2 regions of the Arthrobacter sp. PTI12 genome follow, and region 2 is predicted to be linked to the other one. Evidence: riboswitches for the same ligand, from Rfam matches in the RefSeq annotation. Region 2 holds a riboswitch; the other holds the start of a gene.
What was found. Region 2 has a riboswitch for glycine ahead of gcvP (aminomethyl-transferring glycine dehydrogenase). Riboswitches for the same ligand answer to the same signal wherever they lie in the genome.
Positions count from the first base shown of each region.

Region 1 (7,495 bases), 120 kb from region 2:
TGGCAGAAGACTGCCGCTGCCCTGTTCACACACAGGCAAACGATCATCTACCGGATCCGCAGGATCGGTGAACTAACCGGTCTCGATATGGCTGAGACCTCATCTTTGGCTCAACTTTGGTTCGCGCTGCAAATCCAGCAAACGATGAACCCTCAAGACCACGCTGGACCGGGCCAACCTCGGGATGCCGGAGCTACGCTGAAAACTTAGTCATGCGAATCATTTCTTTTCATCAGTGTTGTCTGGATCGTTGCAGGGAGAGACAGCCGCCGCAGCAGATCCGCCGCCACACTCACAGCGATCACCGCCGGTGCTTTCCCAGTGACATCCGGCAGCCCGATCGGACACTGGATCCGCCCGATCTCGGCCTCGGCGTACCCCTCCGCCGCCAGCTTCTGCTGGAACCGGGACCACTTCGCCTTCGAGCCGATCAGCCCGACGCTCCCAAGATCCCCCCGCCGCAACCCGGCATCGCACAGCAGAAAATCCTCGGAGTGATCGTGGCTCATGATGAACACGTGCGCACCGGCCGGCAACTCACCCAGGAACGAGTCCGGCACCGGCGTATGCACCGGGTGCACGGTCGCCACACCAGAAGTCACATCCGCAAGTCGCTCGGGCAGCAACTGCTCGGCGCGGCTGTCCACCAGGTACAGGTTCATCGGCAGCCGCGAGAGCACCCTCCCGAGCTCATACCCCACATGCCCGACGCCGAACACCGCCACCGTGGGCAACGACAGGAACGGCTCCAGCAGCACCCGAGCCTTCCCGCCGCAGCACTGCCTCCCGTGCTGCGTCACCGCGTGCTCGCTGAGCGAAAACTCGACGTTCTCGGCAGTTGAAACGCCGCCCGCCATCATCTCCCGCGCCCGATCGATCACGGTCGCCTCAAGGTTCCCACCGCCGATGGTCCCCCAACTCGACGACGACCCCACTAGCATCTTCGCCCCGGCTTCCCGGGGCGAATGCCCACGCACTTCGGACACGGTCGCCAGCACACCTGGCTGTCCCGTTGACCTCAGGCGTTGCAAAGCCTCCAGCCAGTCCATGTCACTGCGCTGAACTCGTGGACGTGACAAGGTCACCGGAACCCGAGGAAGAAGAGGACGACGACGGCGCGGACACCCGCTCGATCGCCCAGAACACCGCTTCCGGGGTGGCCGGGCTTGCGAGCTCCACTTCGACATCACCGGGCCCGAAGGCCGCGACCGCCTCCCGAAGAGCCTCCCGCACGCTGAATGCCAACATCAGCGGCGGTTCACCGACGGCCTTCGAGCCATAGACCACACCGCTCTCGGTCGCCCGCTCGAACAGGTGCACGTTGAACTCCTCGGGCATCTCGGAGAAACTCGGCAACTTGTAGGTGCTGGCGGACTGCGTGGTGATCCGGCCGCGGTTGGCGCCGTCGGATGCATCCCAGCGCAGATCCTCGAGCGTCAGCCAGCCCGCGCCCTGCACAAAACCGCCCTCAATCTGCCCAACGTCGATCATCGGAGAGAGGCTGTCGCCGACGTCGTGCACTATGTCTGTGCGCAACTGGCGGTAAGCACCCGTGAAGCGATCCACTTCCACCTCGGCGAGCGCCGCGCCGTAACTGAAGTACTTGAACGGTTCGCCCTGCATGCGGGCGCTGTCCCAGTGCAGTCCTTCCGTCCGGTAATACCCGGCCGCCCACAGGGAAACTCGCTGGAAGTACGCGTCACGTGCCAACTCCGCGAAGGTCATCGCCGAATCATGGAAGCCGATGCCGGTGACCTTTCCGTCATCGAACCGGACATCGTCGGGGTGGATGTTCAGCTTCCGCGCGGCCACTTCCGCCAGCCGTTCGCTGATCTGCTCGCACGCATTCTTGATCGCACCGCCGTTGAGGTCCGCTCCGGAGCTGGCCGCCGTCGCCGACGTATTGGGCACCTTGTCCGTCCGCGTTGGCGCGAGCCGGACGGAGGACAGCGGCACCCCCAGCGCAGTCGCCGCAACCTGCCGCATCTTGGTATGCAGGCCCTGGCCCATCTCCGTGCCGCCGTGGTTGATGAGCACCGACCCGTCCTTATACACGTGCACCAGCGCGCCGGCCTGGTTGAACGCGGTCAGGTTAAAGGAGATGCCGAACTTCACCGGGGTCAAGCCTAGCGCCCGCTTCACATTCGGGTGCGAGGCGTTGAACTTCGCGATCTCCTCGCGGCGCCGGGCAACGTCCGCACGGTCCGAGAGTGACTGCCAGATCGCCTGAAGGCGTTCGGCGTGCCGCACCGGCTGCCCGTACGGCGTGCTCTGCCCGGGCTCATAGAAATTACGATGACGAAGCTCACTCGGATCCAGCCCCAGCAACGGCGCGCACCGGCCAAGTAGATCCTCGATCACGAGCATCCCCTGCGGACCGCCGAAGCCTCGGAACGCCGTCTGCGACGTCTTATTGGTTTTCGCGATCCGGCCGTTCACCTCGATGTTCGGGATGTAGTAGGCATTGTCGATGTGGCACAACGCCCGCTGCAGCACAGGTTCGGAGAGGTCGAGGCTCCAACCGCCGTCGCTCGTGAGGGTGGCTTTCAGCGCCTGGAGGCGACCGTCGTCGTCGAACCCTGCCTCCCACGTGGCGTGGAAGGGGTGGCGCTTGCCGGACATGGTGATGTCCTGGGTGCGGTTCAGCCGCAGCCGGACGGGCCTGCCGGTAAGCGTGGCGCCGAGCGCCGCGATGGCCGCGAAGCCGTGCGGCTGCATCTCCTTGCCGCCGAATCCGCCGCCCATGCGGAGGCACTGCACTGTGACGTCGTGACTGGATAGGTTCAGCACGTGCGCCACGATTTCCTGCGTCTCGGAGGGGTGCTGGGTGCTGCACTGGATGAACACCTGCCCGGACTCGTCGATGTAGGCGAACGATGCGTGCGTTTCCAGGTAGAAGTGCTCCTGCCCGCTGAACTGGAACTCGCCACTGAACCGGTGCGCTGCATCCTCGAGCGCCTTGTCCGGCTCGCCGCGAGCAACCGTCGGGCGGTTCCCCTGGAAGCTCTCGGCCGCGATGGCTTCCTCAACAGTGATCAACGACGGCAACGGCTCGTAATCGACCTCCACCGCCTCCGCGCCGAGGCGCGCGGCTTCTAGCGACTCCCCCAGCACCCAGCACACGGCGTGGCCGTAGAACATCACTTCGCTGGGGAAGAGCGGTTCGTCATGCTTGATCCCGGCGTCGTTCACGCCTGGAACGTCCGTCGCCGTTAGTACCCTGACGACGCCCGGAACCTCCAGCGCGGGCTCGGTGCGCAGGCCAGCTATGCGGGCGTGAGCATGCGCCGACTGAACCGGCCAGGCATGCAGCGCGTTCGAGCTGCGGACAACCAGGTCATCCGTATACAGAGCCGTACCGGTGACGTGGGCTGCGGCGCTTTCGTGGGATACGGGGACACCGACCACGGGGTTTACTGGGCGATCCGACAGCGACTTCACTTGGCCACCTCCAGATCTTCAGCGTTCTCAGCATGGAATCTCAGCAGCGCCTGTCTCAGCATCGCCGAGCGGTACAGCGAGCTGGCCCGCATGTCATCGATCGGCGTTCCTTCACCCGCCATGACGACGGCGGCGGCGGCCACCGTGTCCGACGTCCAGGGTTGACCGACGAGCGCCTCTTCCGTCGCGAGAGCGCGGATTGGCGTCGCTGCCACACCGCCGAGTCCGATGCGCACGGAGGTTACGACGCCGCCGCTGAGTTGCAGTGCGATGGCCACGGACACACTTGAGATGTCGTCGAAGCGCCGCTTCGCGATCTTGTAAAACGCGGTGCTTTCGGCGAGCGGCAACGGGATGCGAATAGCGCGGAGCATTTCGTGCGGCTGACGAACACTCTGGCGGTAGCCGGTGTAGTACTCGGACAACGGAACTTCGCGCTCTCCGTCTGTGGAGGAGAGGACAATTCTTGCGTCGAGCGCCAGGAAAACCGGCGCGGAGTCGCCGATGGGCGAACCCGTGGAGAGGTTCCCACCGAAGGTCGCGGCGTTACGGATCAGCCGGGAGGCGAACTGCGGGAAAAGGTAACCCAACAGCGGGACGCGGCCGTCGAGCGCCCGCTCGACTTCAGAGAGTGTCAGCGCGGCGCCGATCTCGATGGAATCGGCGTCGAACGTCAGCGCCCGGAGTTCCTCCAGCCGATCAATCGCGAGGACCAGCGGCGGGCGGGAATGCCGCAAGTTCACCTCAACGCCGAGGTCCGTGGCACCGGCAACAAGCTTCACGTCAGAACTGTCGCGCAGCGTCTGGTGGACCTCATCAAGCGACTGTGGACGAATGAAGTCCGATTCACCGCTGACGCGTGTGTGCTTTGCAGCAGGGGCCGGTCGGCTTTGGCGGTCCAGCAGCGGATCCGAATCATCTGGTGTTTCCAGCGCGTACGCTGCGTCACGGATCGGCCGGTAGCCGGTGCAGCGGCACAGGTTCCCGCTGAGCGCATGGAGGTCAAACCCGTTGGGGCCGCATTCGTGGTCGGTTGCATGCTCTTCACCGACGACGGCGGTTCCTGTCTCCTTGTCTTCCTGCGCCGGCGAGCGCTCCGGTCGGTAATATTCAGCAGCCATCGAGCAGACAAATCCCGGGGTGCAGTAGCCACACTGCGAGCCGCCGCGCTCCGCCATCTCGCGCTGTACAGGGTGGAGATCTTCCGGCGTGCACGCATCGGAGACGTTCCCGAGACCCTCAGCGGTGACGATTTCCTGACCGTCGAAGGCCAGTGCCGGCGGGAGACACGCATTGACCGAGGTCCATCGGCTGCGATCGGATCCGTCCGGGCGGGCTACGAGGACCGCGCAGGCGCCGCACTCCCCCTCGGCGCAGCCTTCCTTCGATCCCGTGAGCCCTTCGTCCCGCAACCAGTCGAGTAATCGAATGTGGGGGTTTGTTCCGCTGCAGTCCCGGACTTTGCCGTTGACGGTTACCTTGATTCCGTCCATCATTCACGCTCCCGTACTAACCGGACCGACGCGCCAACCGAACTGCCTGAAGCGTGTCAAACTGTTCGTTACGTAGTTTCGGTGTGACCTAGCGTACACCCACCGAGCGGAACTTCGTTTCCACCATGCGATAGAAAGGAGCAAAGTTTTGAGCACAACAAGTCCTGCTGCCGAGGAAGAGCGGCGACTTCGGTTGTTGAAGTTCAGGGAGGCAGTGGATGCGGCATCGAGCGCTAGTGCCGCTGGCCATCGATACGAGACTGCCCTCTGGGAGCGTACAGAACTGGCTGACGTAGAGAAGTCACTGAACTAGACGGACCCAGTCGTACAGGAGTTGCGTGAAGACTCAACCAACCGGTAGTCTGTGAATCGCGTCACCTGTCAGTGACGCACGCTTTCGATCCGCGGCGGGAGAGTCCTGCCGGTACGTTCAGCAGGCGCCGTAGGAGCAAATCCTCCCCAGGAATCTCTCAGGCCCACGTACCGCCGCGGCGAGGCAACTCTGGAAAGCAGTCCGGGAAACCGGGCTCACCGACGGTGCAAGTGGATCCTGAGAACATCAGGAAAAACGGAAACTCTCAGGTCCAATACAGAGCGGGGAGGAACCCAAGTCATCGTGGTGTTTTGCGCCACCTGAGTTATGGAGTTCCTCATATGACAGTCCAGTCATCCGTCCCCACGTTCGCAGACCGCCACATCGGTGCGCGCCGCCAGGACCACATCAGCACGATGCTCAAGGCTGTTGGCTATGACACCGTCGACGGCCTCGTTGACAGTGCCGTTCCCGATTCCATTCGTCAGGAAAGCCCGCTCGGGCTGGACAGTGCGCTCAGCGAAGTCCAGGTGCTGGCCGAACTGCGAAGGCTTGCGGGCAGGAACAAGACCGCCGTCCAGATGATCGGTCAGGGCTACTACGACACCGTCACGCCGGCAGTGATCCGCCGCAATATCCTCGAGGCGCCCGCCTGGTACACGGCCTACACGCCTTATCAGCCCGAGATCTCGCAGGGCCGGCTCGAGGCGCTGCTCAACTTCCAGACCATGGTGCAGGATCTCACTGCCCTGCCGGTGGCCAACGCTTCCCTTCTCGATGAAGCCACGGCGGTGGCCGAGGCCGTGCTGCTCATGCGCCGGGCCAACAAGAACAAGGCCGTCAAGGACGGCAAGACGGTCCTCGACGCGGACTGCCTGCCCCAGACCATTGCGATCGTCCTCGGCCGCGCAGAGGCGCTCGGATTCGAGGTTGAGGTCGCTGACCTCTCGCAGGGACTCCCGGAAGGCGACATCAACGGCGTCGTCCTCCAGCAGCCGGGCGTCTCCGGCCGTGTCTGGGACCAGACCTCCGTCATCGCAGAAGCGAAGGAGCGCGGTGCGCTGGTCACGGTCGCCGCTGACCTCCTCGCACTGACGCTCATCACCCCTCCGGGTGAGCAGGGAGCGGATGTCGCCGTCGGTTCCACCCAGCGCCTCGGTGTTCCACTGTTCTTCGGCGGACCGCACGCCGCCTACATGGCCGTGCGCGACGGCATGGAACGCACCCTTCCAGGCCGCATCGTCGGCGTCTCGAAGGACAACGCCGGCGCCACCGCCTACCGCCTGGCCCTTCAGACCCGCGAGCAGCACATCCGCCGCGAGAAGGCCACGTCGAACATCTGCACCGCGCAGGCGCTGCTGGCTATCGTGTCTTCCTTCTACGCCGTCTACCACGGCCCGGACGGACTGAAGGCCATTGCCCAGAACGTCCACAGCAGCGCCCGTGCGCTCGCCACCACGCTGAAGGCCGCCGGCTGGGAACTCGTGAGCGACTCCTTCTTCGACACCCTCACCGTCCGCGTCCCCCGCGACGCCGCCAAGGTGGTCTCCGCCGCCGAATCCCGCGGCATCAACCTGCGCCTGGTCGATGCCGACACCGTCGGCATCTCAGTCGATGAAACGACGACGCCGGAAATCCTCTCCGCCGTGTCCGCCGCCTTTGGCGCCGGCCAGGTAAGGGAAGCCGCAGGCTTCGAGCTGCCCGCCGCCGCGGTGCGCACCTCGGAATATCTTCAGCACCCGGTCTTCAACACGCACCGCTCCGAGACTCAGCTGCTGCGCTACATCCGCAGGCTCTCGGACCGCGACCTCGCGCTGGACCGCACCATGATCCCGCTGGGCTCCTGCACCATGAAGCTGAACGCCACCGCCGAAATGGAGGCCATTTCGTGGCCGGAATTCGCTTCGATCCACCCTTTCGCCCCGGATTCCCAGACCGAAGGCTGGCGCGAGCTGATCGACGGACTCGAAGCCGACCTTGCTGAGATCACCGGGTACGACCAGGTCTCCATTCAGCCCAACGCCGGTTCACAGGGTGAGCTCGCCGGGTTGCTCGCTATCCGCGGGTACCACGCCTCCCGCGGCGAGGGCCAGCGCAACGTCTGCCTGATCCCTGCGTCCGCACATGGCACCAACGCTGCTTCCGCCGTTCTCGCGGGTATGAAGGTTGTCGTCGTAGCCACGGCTTCGGACGGCACCATCGACCACGGGGACCTCCGGGCGAAGATCGAAGCCCACCGGGATGCACT
Region 1 covers NZ_CM155256.1:269,742-277,236, forward strand. Annotated here, with positions in the region: gene AC1MBU_RS01320 (PucR family transcriptional regulator) at 1-210, shown strand, start outside; gene xdhC (xanthine dehydrogenase accessory protein XdhC) at 207-1,049, opposite strand; gene xdhB (xanthine dehydrogenase molybdopterin binding subunit) at 1,051-3,441, opposite strand; gene AC1MBU_RS01335 (xanthine dehydrogenase small subunit) at 3,438-4,934, opposite strand; gene AC1MBU_RS01340 (hypothetical protein) at 5,083-5,247, shown strand; glycine riboswitch at 5,333-5,430, shown strand; gene gcvP (aminomethyl-transferring glycine dehydrogenase) at 5,589-7,495, shown strand, end outside.
Region 1: another riboswitch for glycine. It lies ahead of gcvP (aminomethyl-transferring glycine dehydrogenase); the one in region 2 lies ahead of gcvP (aminomethyl-transferring glycine dehydrogenase).

Region 2 (7,495 bases):
CGGGCAGGGTGCGGCCGGTCGTCTTCACCGTCGGGCGGGTCCTGATCCTGATGACCACAGCCGCCGCTGTCCTGGCGGTGCTGATCAAGGCTCCGTGCCGAACCGACGGATGGACACGTCCCGCGCAGTTCTACCGGGGCTGCTACTCAGACTGGACCGAGGCCTTCCAGTTCCAGGGTCTCGGAAGCGGTTTGTCCCCATTCGCGGAGGGGTCCACCTTTGATGGGCCGCTGCTCGTTGGAGTGTTTGCGGGACTGGTCGCGCTACTGGTGCCGACGTCCGCGGACGGCATAGTCCAAACGCAATCCCTGATGCAGTATTTCGACGTGAACGCTGTACTGATCGCTGCCGCGTGGATTGGAACTGTTGTTACCGTGATGCGACTGGCGAGTCGCCGACCCTGGGATGCGGCGCTTGTGGCGGTGGCGCCGATCGCGATCCTGACGGCAACCTCAAGCTGGGTGCTGCTGTCCGTCCTATTGAGTGTCCTGGCTGTGTGGGCGTTTGCCCAGGAGCGCTATGTGATCTCCGGCGTCCTGCTCGGGTTCGGCGCCGGGTTCAGCGTTCACGTGCTCCTGGTCCTCGCTGCCGTCATACTGTTGGCCATCCGGACCGGCCGGTTCAGGGGTGCCCTGCTGAGCGGCGGTTCGCTGATCGCCGTCTGGGTACTCACCGTTCTGCCGTTCGGGCCCGAACGCATTCTGGCACTGCCGTGGGAATACGATCCGGCTCGCCTCGGCATTTCCTCTTCGCTGTGGGCGGGCTATGACCTGCTTGCGCAGCGGCTCGGCCTGCCGGTGCTCTCTCCGGTAGCAACAGCAACCCTGGCTTTTACCATTTTCGCGGTGCTGGTTGCCCTGATATGCCTGCTGGTGCTGCGGGCACCGCGACGCCCACGCCTTCCGCAAGTGATTCTTCTGCTGCTCGGAGCACTCGTCCTGGTCCTGCCCGACTACCCTCCCGCACTCACTCTGTGGTTGCTGCCCTTCGTTGCGCTCTCGTATGTCGATTGGCGAATACTTTGTGTCTGGCAGCTTGTTGAACTACTTCACTGGTGGGCGTACTGGATGTACGTAGCCCGTGAAGCGTCGTCAGGCGTGGTGGAGAACAATATCGACTCCCCCTACTATGTCGCCGCGATCTTGGCGCGGCTACTGGCCACCGGTTACCTGTTGTATCGGGTTGCGCAACATATACTTGAATCGACATATGATCCCGCACGGCGCATTGGTATTGACGATCCGGCAGGCGGCCCCTTCGATGGCGCTCCAGACCGGCATGCGCCTGCTCCGGTACTGTTGAGCGAGTCCTCTCCAAACCTCACCATCACCGCACCGAAAGACCCCCAGTGACAGAATCCGTCTTCCGCAGTGAGCGCCTAACGCCAGAGGCATTCGAGCTGTTGGCGTCGGCAAGCCCCGATGTCGTCATTCCGCTCGAACAGACTCCGCAGTGGGCGGACTTCGAGCGCAGTCTGGGCCGGGAACCGTACGGATTGTGGGCCTACTACGACGACGACGACGGCGCACCGGCTGCGATGGTGAGCTTCCTCCGGGTGCGGCGCAGGTTCCGAGAATCGCTGGTCGCGATCAACGGGCCCGTATGGTTCGCGGACCGTACCGCGGAAGCTGAACTCCGTCTTATGCACACGGTTCAGCACCAGTTCACTGATGATCCGGGCACAGACCCTCTCTATGTCCGCATGCAGGTGAAACACCCGCTGCCTCCTGCAGCCGGCCCGATCGAGCACGGCTGGTATGAGCGCGAGATCGTCGTTGACCTGACGCCGGGCGAGGATGCAATCTTCAAGTCTTTCCGGCCGAATGCCAGGAACAGTATCCGTCGTGCGGAACGGTCAGGCGTGGAGGTCCGGACCATCGAGCGGGCACGCTGGGTCGAGGTATTCAGGGCGGACCTGTACCCGATTCTGCAGGAAACAGCGGAGCGCGACGGCTTCTCCAGCTTCGGCCCCGAATACTACGAGTTGCTGCTCTCAACTCTGGGGGATCATCTTCGGCTCATGGTCGCCTACGTGGACAGCAGGGCTGTGAGTTGGTTGATCACTACCGAATACCGCGGCTACTCGGTCTACTATTTTGCGGGCAGCACACACGACGCGCGCAAGACGTTTGCGCCTTATCTGTTGCTGTGGGAAGCGTTTAAACAGCTCAAAGCTGCCGGCAATACCGCTTGCGGGCTTACCGGCATCGTGAGTGAGAACTACCCACAACTGGTCAACGTCACCACGTTCAAGCGGAACTTCTCCAAGAACGTTGTGGACCTCCCCACAACTTATGACATCCCGCTGAACCCGGGTAAGTACAAGGTGGTGGCTGGACTGCTCTCATTCCGCAGAACGGCGCCGGCCAAAGGTCGCGCGTTGCTCATGCGAGCAGCCTCGTCCGTGTCCACGCTTCGCGCCCACCGGTCCGGAGGGAAGAGCTAGCCATGGCGGACGTCGCGATTGTCGGTGCCGGCCCCAATGGGCTGGCTGCCGGCGTCGTGATGGCACGTGCAGGCTTGAGCGTGGAGATATTTGAGGCCGAACGAGCTATCGGCGGCGGGTCACGCACCATGGAGCTGCTTGAGCCGGAACACGTGCATGACATTTGTTCGGCTGTGCATCCGATGGCGTTGGCGTCACCCTTCTTCCGGGAGTTCGGTCTCCGGGAACGGATTCCCTTCGTGGTTCCCGAGCTGTCGTACGCCAATCCGCTGGACAATGGCCGTGCTGGACTCGCGTACCGCGATCTTGGGCGTACGGCGCTCGGTCTGGACAAGGACGGACAGGCCTGGCGGCGACTGATGCGCCCGCTCGTGCAGCACATTGATGGGGTGGTCGATACCGGGCTCAACCAGTTCCTGCGGGTCCCGCGGCATCCAGTCGCGGCCGCCCTGCTCGGTTCAAGGACGCTCGAGCAGGGGACTGGCCTGTGGAACCTGCGCTTCTCGACGGAAGAGGCGGCGGCATTGTTTACCGGAGTTGCCGCACATGCCGTTGCTGCCCTGCCCACACTCGCGGCTGCAGGTGCCGGGCTCACCCTCGGAGCGTTGGCGCATGCCGTGGGATGGCCCATTCCGGTTGGCGGATCCCAGGCATTGGTCAACGCTATGGCGGATGACATCCGGGCACATGGCGGCGCCGTCCACACTGCCCGTCGGATTGAATCGGTCGGCGAGTTCGACGGAGCAAAGGCAGTCCTGCTCGATGTCTCACCCGGTGCTGTTGGCGGCCTGGCAGGCGATCGCCTCCCGCAGGGCTACGTCTCAATGCTGGACCGGTTCCGCTTCGGGGACGGCGCCTGCAAGGTTGACTTCATCCTCTCGGGGCCGGTGCCGTGGGCAAACGAGGAAGTACGAGCGGCCGGCACAGTTCATGCGGGCGGAACCCGGGCTGAAGTGGCGGCGTCGGAAGCCGACGTGGCCGCCGGACGCCATCCGGAAAAACCGTACGTGCTGGTTTCGCAGCCTTCCCTGTTCGATTCTTCCCGTGCACCCCACGGACGGCAGGTTCTGTGGACTTACTGCCACGTGCCCAACGGTTCCACGCGGGACATGACGGAGGCCATTGTGCGGCAGATCGAACGTTTCGCGCCCGGCTTCCGCGACGTCGTCGTGCGTTCACACGTCATGACTGCAGCTGACCTTGAGCAGTACAACGCCAATTACGTGGGCGGTGACTTCAGCGGTGGCGCGGTGACCATCCCTCAGCTGCTGGCGCGTCCCTCATTCGGGCCGCGCCCTTGGCGGATGCCGGGGAAGGGCCTCTATCTGTGCTCAGCATCGACCCCGCCCGGCCCGGGCGTGCACGGGATGGGCGGTTATCACGCGGCAAAACTTGCACTCAAGGACGTGTTCGGGCTGCCGGTGCCGCAGTTGGGAAGGTCATCGTGAGCGCACTCCTTTGCTGATCGATTTCAGCGAAGAGTAAGCTTGATCACGATCGCATAACTGAAAAGCGCAGTAATAAAACGCCCTTGACCCGCAGCGGGAGAGTCCTGCCGTTGACCTACAGCCGGCAGGCGCCGTAGGAGCAAACCCTCCCCAGGAATCTCTCAGGCCCAGCACCGCAGCGGAAAGGCAACTCTGGAAAGTAGCGCAGCTGAAGATAGGTTGTGCTCACCGACGGTGCAAGGTGAACCCTGTGTTCACGGAATCTCTCAGGTCCAAGACAGAGCGGGGAGGAACCCACCCACCTGTCCGCGCGCCCTGCACGCACACTGATTCACGGAGTTCCTCATGACGCACCAGACGGAATCAACTTTCTCCGACCGCCACATCGGTCCCCGCTCGGACGACGCCGAGCAGATGCTCAAGGTCCTGGGCTACCCCAGCCTGGACAAACTCGTCGATGTTGCGGTGCCGGCGAGCATCCGTATCAACGAGGGCCTGGACATTCCGTCTGCGCTGAGCGAGTCGGAGGTCCTGGCGGAACTGCGCAGCATCGCCGCGAAGAACAAGACCGCCGTGCAGATGATCGGTCAGGGCTACTACGACACGGTCACCCCTCCTGTCATCCGCCGCAATGTGCTTGAGGCTCCCGCCTGGTACACCGCCTACACGCCCTACCAGCCGGAAATCTCCCAGGGCCGTCTTGAAGCCCTGCTGAACTTCCAGACGATGGTCCAGGACCTCACTGCGCTGCCCATCGCCAACGCCTCCCTGCTCGATGAAGCATCGGCCGTTGCCGAGGCCGTCCTCCTGATGCGTCGCTCCGGCAAGAACAAGGGACGAACCATCCTGGACGCGGAATGCCTCCCCCAGACCATCGCCGTCGTGCAGGGCCGCGCTGAGGCGCTGGGCTTTGATATCGAGATCGCTGACCTCTCAAAGGGATTGCCGGACGGCGACATCAACGGCGTCGTCCTCCAGCAGCCCGGGACATCCGGCACGCTCCGCAACCACACGGACATGGTCGCGAAAGCGCACGACGGCGGCGCCCTGGTGACGGTCGCAGCGGACCTGCTAGCGCTGACCCTGATCACCCCTCCGGGGGAGCAGGGCGCGGATATCGCCGTCGGCTCCGCCCAGCGTTTCGGTGTGCCGCTGTTCTTCGGCGGACCACACGCTGCGTACATGGCCGTTCGAAAGGGCCTGGAGCGCATGCTCCCCGGCCGCCTTGTTGGGGTGTCGAAGGATTCCGACGGCGCACCCGCCTACCGGCTTGCACTGCAAACACGTGAGCAGCACATCCGCCGCGAGAAGGCTACGTCGAACATCTGTACCGCTCAGGCGCTCCTCGCGATCGTTGCCAGCATGTACGCCGTTTACCACGGTCCCGACGGGCTGAAGGCGATCGCGGAACGTGTCCATGGAAAGGCGGCGCGGCTCGCTGCAGCCGTTCCAGGGACGGTCCACGAGTCCTTCTTCGACACCCTTCTCGTGAAGGTCGAGGGCCAGTCCGAGAGCATTGTCCGCAAGGCCGAGGAGCGCGGCATCAACCTGCGGTTGGTCGATGCCGATCACGTCGGCATCTCCTGTGACGAGACCACCACGGACGCTCACCTTGAAACCATCGCCGAGATCTTCGGGGTAAATCTGTCAGCCGACGCGGAGACTGCAATCCCTGCTGACCTGCAACGGACGTCGTCCTATATGACCCATCCCGTGTTCTCCCTCCACCGCTCAGAGACCCAGATGCTGCGCTACCTGCGCGGTCTCTCGGACCGCGACCTGGCACTGGACCGCACCATGATTCCGTTGGGATCCTGCACCATGAAGCTCAACGCCACGGTTGAGATGGAACCGATCTCCTGGCCCGAGTTCGCAACCATCCATCCGTTCGCCCCCGAGCACCAGACCGAGGGCTGGCGCCAGCTGATTGATGACCTGGAGGGCCGTCTCGCTGAAATCACCGGCTACGCCAGGGTGTCGATTCAGCCGAACGCCGGCTCCCAGGGCGAACTCGCCGGTCTGCTGGCCATCCGCAAGTACCATCTTTCACGCGGTGATGAGGCTCGCACAGTGTGCCTCATCCCATCGTCAGCACACGGCACCAACGCCGCCTCTGCTGTGCTCGCCGGCATGAAGGTGGTTGTGGTCAAGACAGCCGGAAACGGCAACATCGATCACGATGATCTCCAGGCAAAGATCGAGGCGAACAAGGATTCCCTGTCTGCGATCATGATCACCTACCCGTCCACGCATGGCGTTTTCGAGGAGGACGTCCGCTGGGTCTGCGACCAGGTGCATGGCGCGGGCGGTCAGGTCTACATCGACGGCGCAAACCTTAACGCGCTGGTCGGGCTAGCAAAGCCGGGTGAGTTCGGTGGTGATGTTTCCCACCTGAACCTGCACAAGACGTTCTGCATCCCGCACGGCGGCGGAGGTCCCGGTGTCGGGCCGGTAGCAGTGGCGGAGCACCTTGCCCCCTTCCTGCCTGGAGATGCGAATAGCGCAGCTGGTGTAGACAACAGCAACACAGCCGGCGTCCCTATCTCCGCCTCCCGCTTCGGTTCAGCAGGCGTACTGCCGATTTCCTGGGCCTATGTGGCGCTGATGGGAAGCGAGGGCCTGACGGCAGCCACGAAGTCCGCGCTCCTTGCAGCGAACTACGTCGCCGCCCGCCTCAATGAATACTTCCCGGTGCTCTACTCGGGTGAGAACGGACTCGTGGCGCACGAGTGCATTCTGGACCTTCGCGCACTTACCGCGAAGACCGGTGTGACAGCCGAAGACGTGGCCAAGCGCCTCATCGATTACGGCTTCCACGCCCCGACGCTGAGCTTCCCGGTAGCGGGCACGTTGATGGTGGAGCCCACGGAGTCCGAGGACCTGCGCGAACTGGACCGTTTTGTCGAGGCGATGATCGCCATCCGACACGAGATCGACCGCGTCGGAACAGGCGAATGGCAGCTGGAGGAGAGTCCGCTTCGCCAGGCACCGCATACCGCACAGACGCTCATCAGTGACGAGTGGTCGCAGGCCTACTCCCGGGAACTGGCTGCATTCCCGCTGCGGACGCTGCGCCACGACAAGTACTTCCCGCCGGTCCGCCGTATCGACGGCGCCCACGGTGACAGGAACCTCGTGTGCTCGTGCCCGCCGATCGAAGACTTCGAGGACTAAGGGATCGCCATGACAAAGCAGACAGCGCTGTATGCCCAGCACCAGGAACTCGGTGCGGCATTCACCGACTTCGGCGGTTGGCAGATGCCCCTGAAGTACCGCAGCGAACTTGAAGAGCACCACACGGTTCGCCGGGCCGCCGGCATTTTCGACCTTTCGCACATGGGCGAGGTGATGGTCACTGGGCCGCAGGCAGCCAGCTTCCTCAACTATGCCCTCGTGGGAAATATGGAGATCATGGCGGTGGGGAAGGCCAAGTACTCCCTCATCTGCACCGAGGGCGGCGGAGTGATTGATGACCTCATCACGTACCGTCTCGCCGAGGACCAGTTCCTTGTGGTGCCCAACGCCTCGAACTCCGACACGGTTGCTGCCGAGCTGCAGCAGCGTGCTGCCGACTTCGATGTCACTGTGCAGGATCAGTCGG
Region 2 covers NZ_CM155256.1:388,167-395,661, reverse strand. Annotated here, with positions in the region: gene AC1MBU_RS01945 (hypothetical protein) at 1-1,352, shown strand, start outside; gene AC1MBU_RS01940 (lipid II:glycine glycyltransferase FemX) at 1,349-2,446, shown strand; gene AC1MBU_RS01935 (phytoene desaturase family protein) at 2,449-3,894, shown strand; glycine riboswitch at 3,979-4,080, shown strand; glycine riboswitch at 4,082-4,185, shown strand; gene gcvP (aminomethyl-transferring glycine dehydrogenase) at 4,240-7,068, shown strand; gene gcvT (glycine cleavage system aminomethyltransferase GcvT) at 7,078-7,495, shown strand, end outside.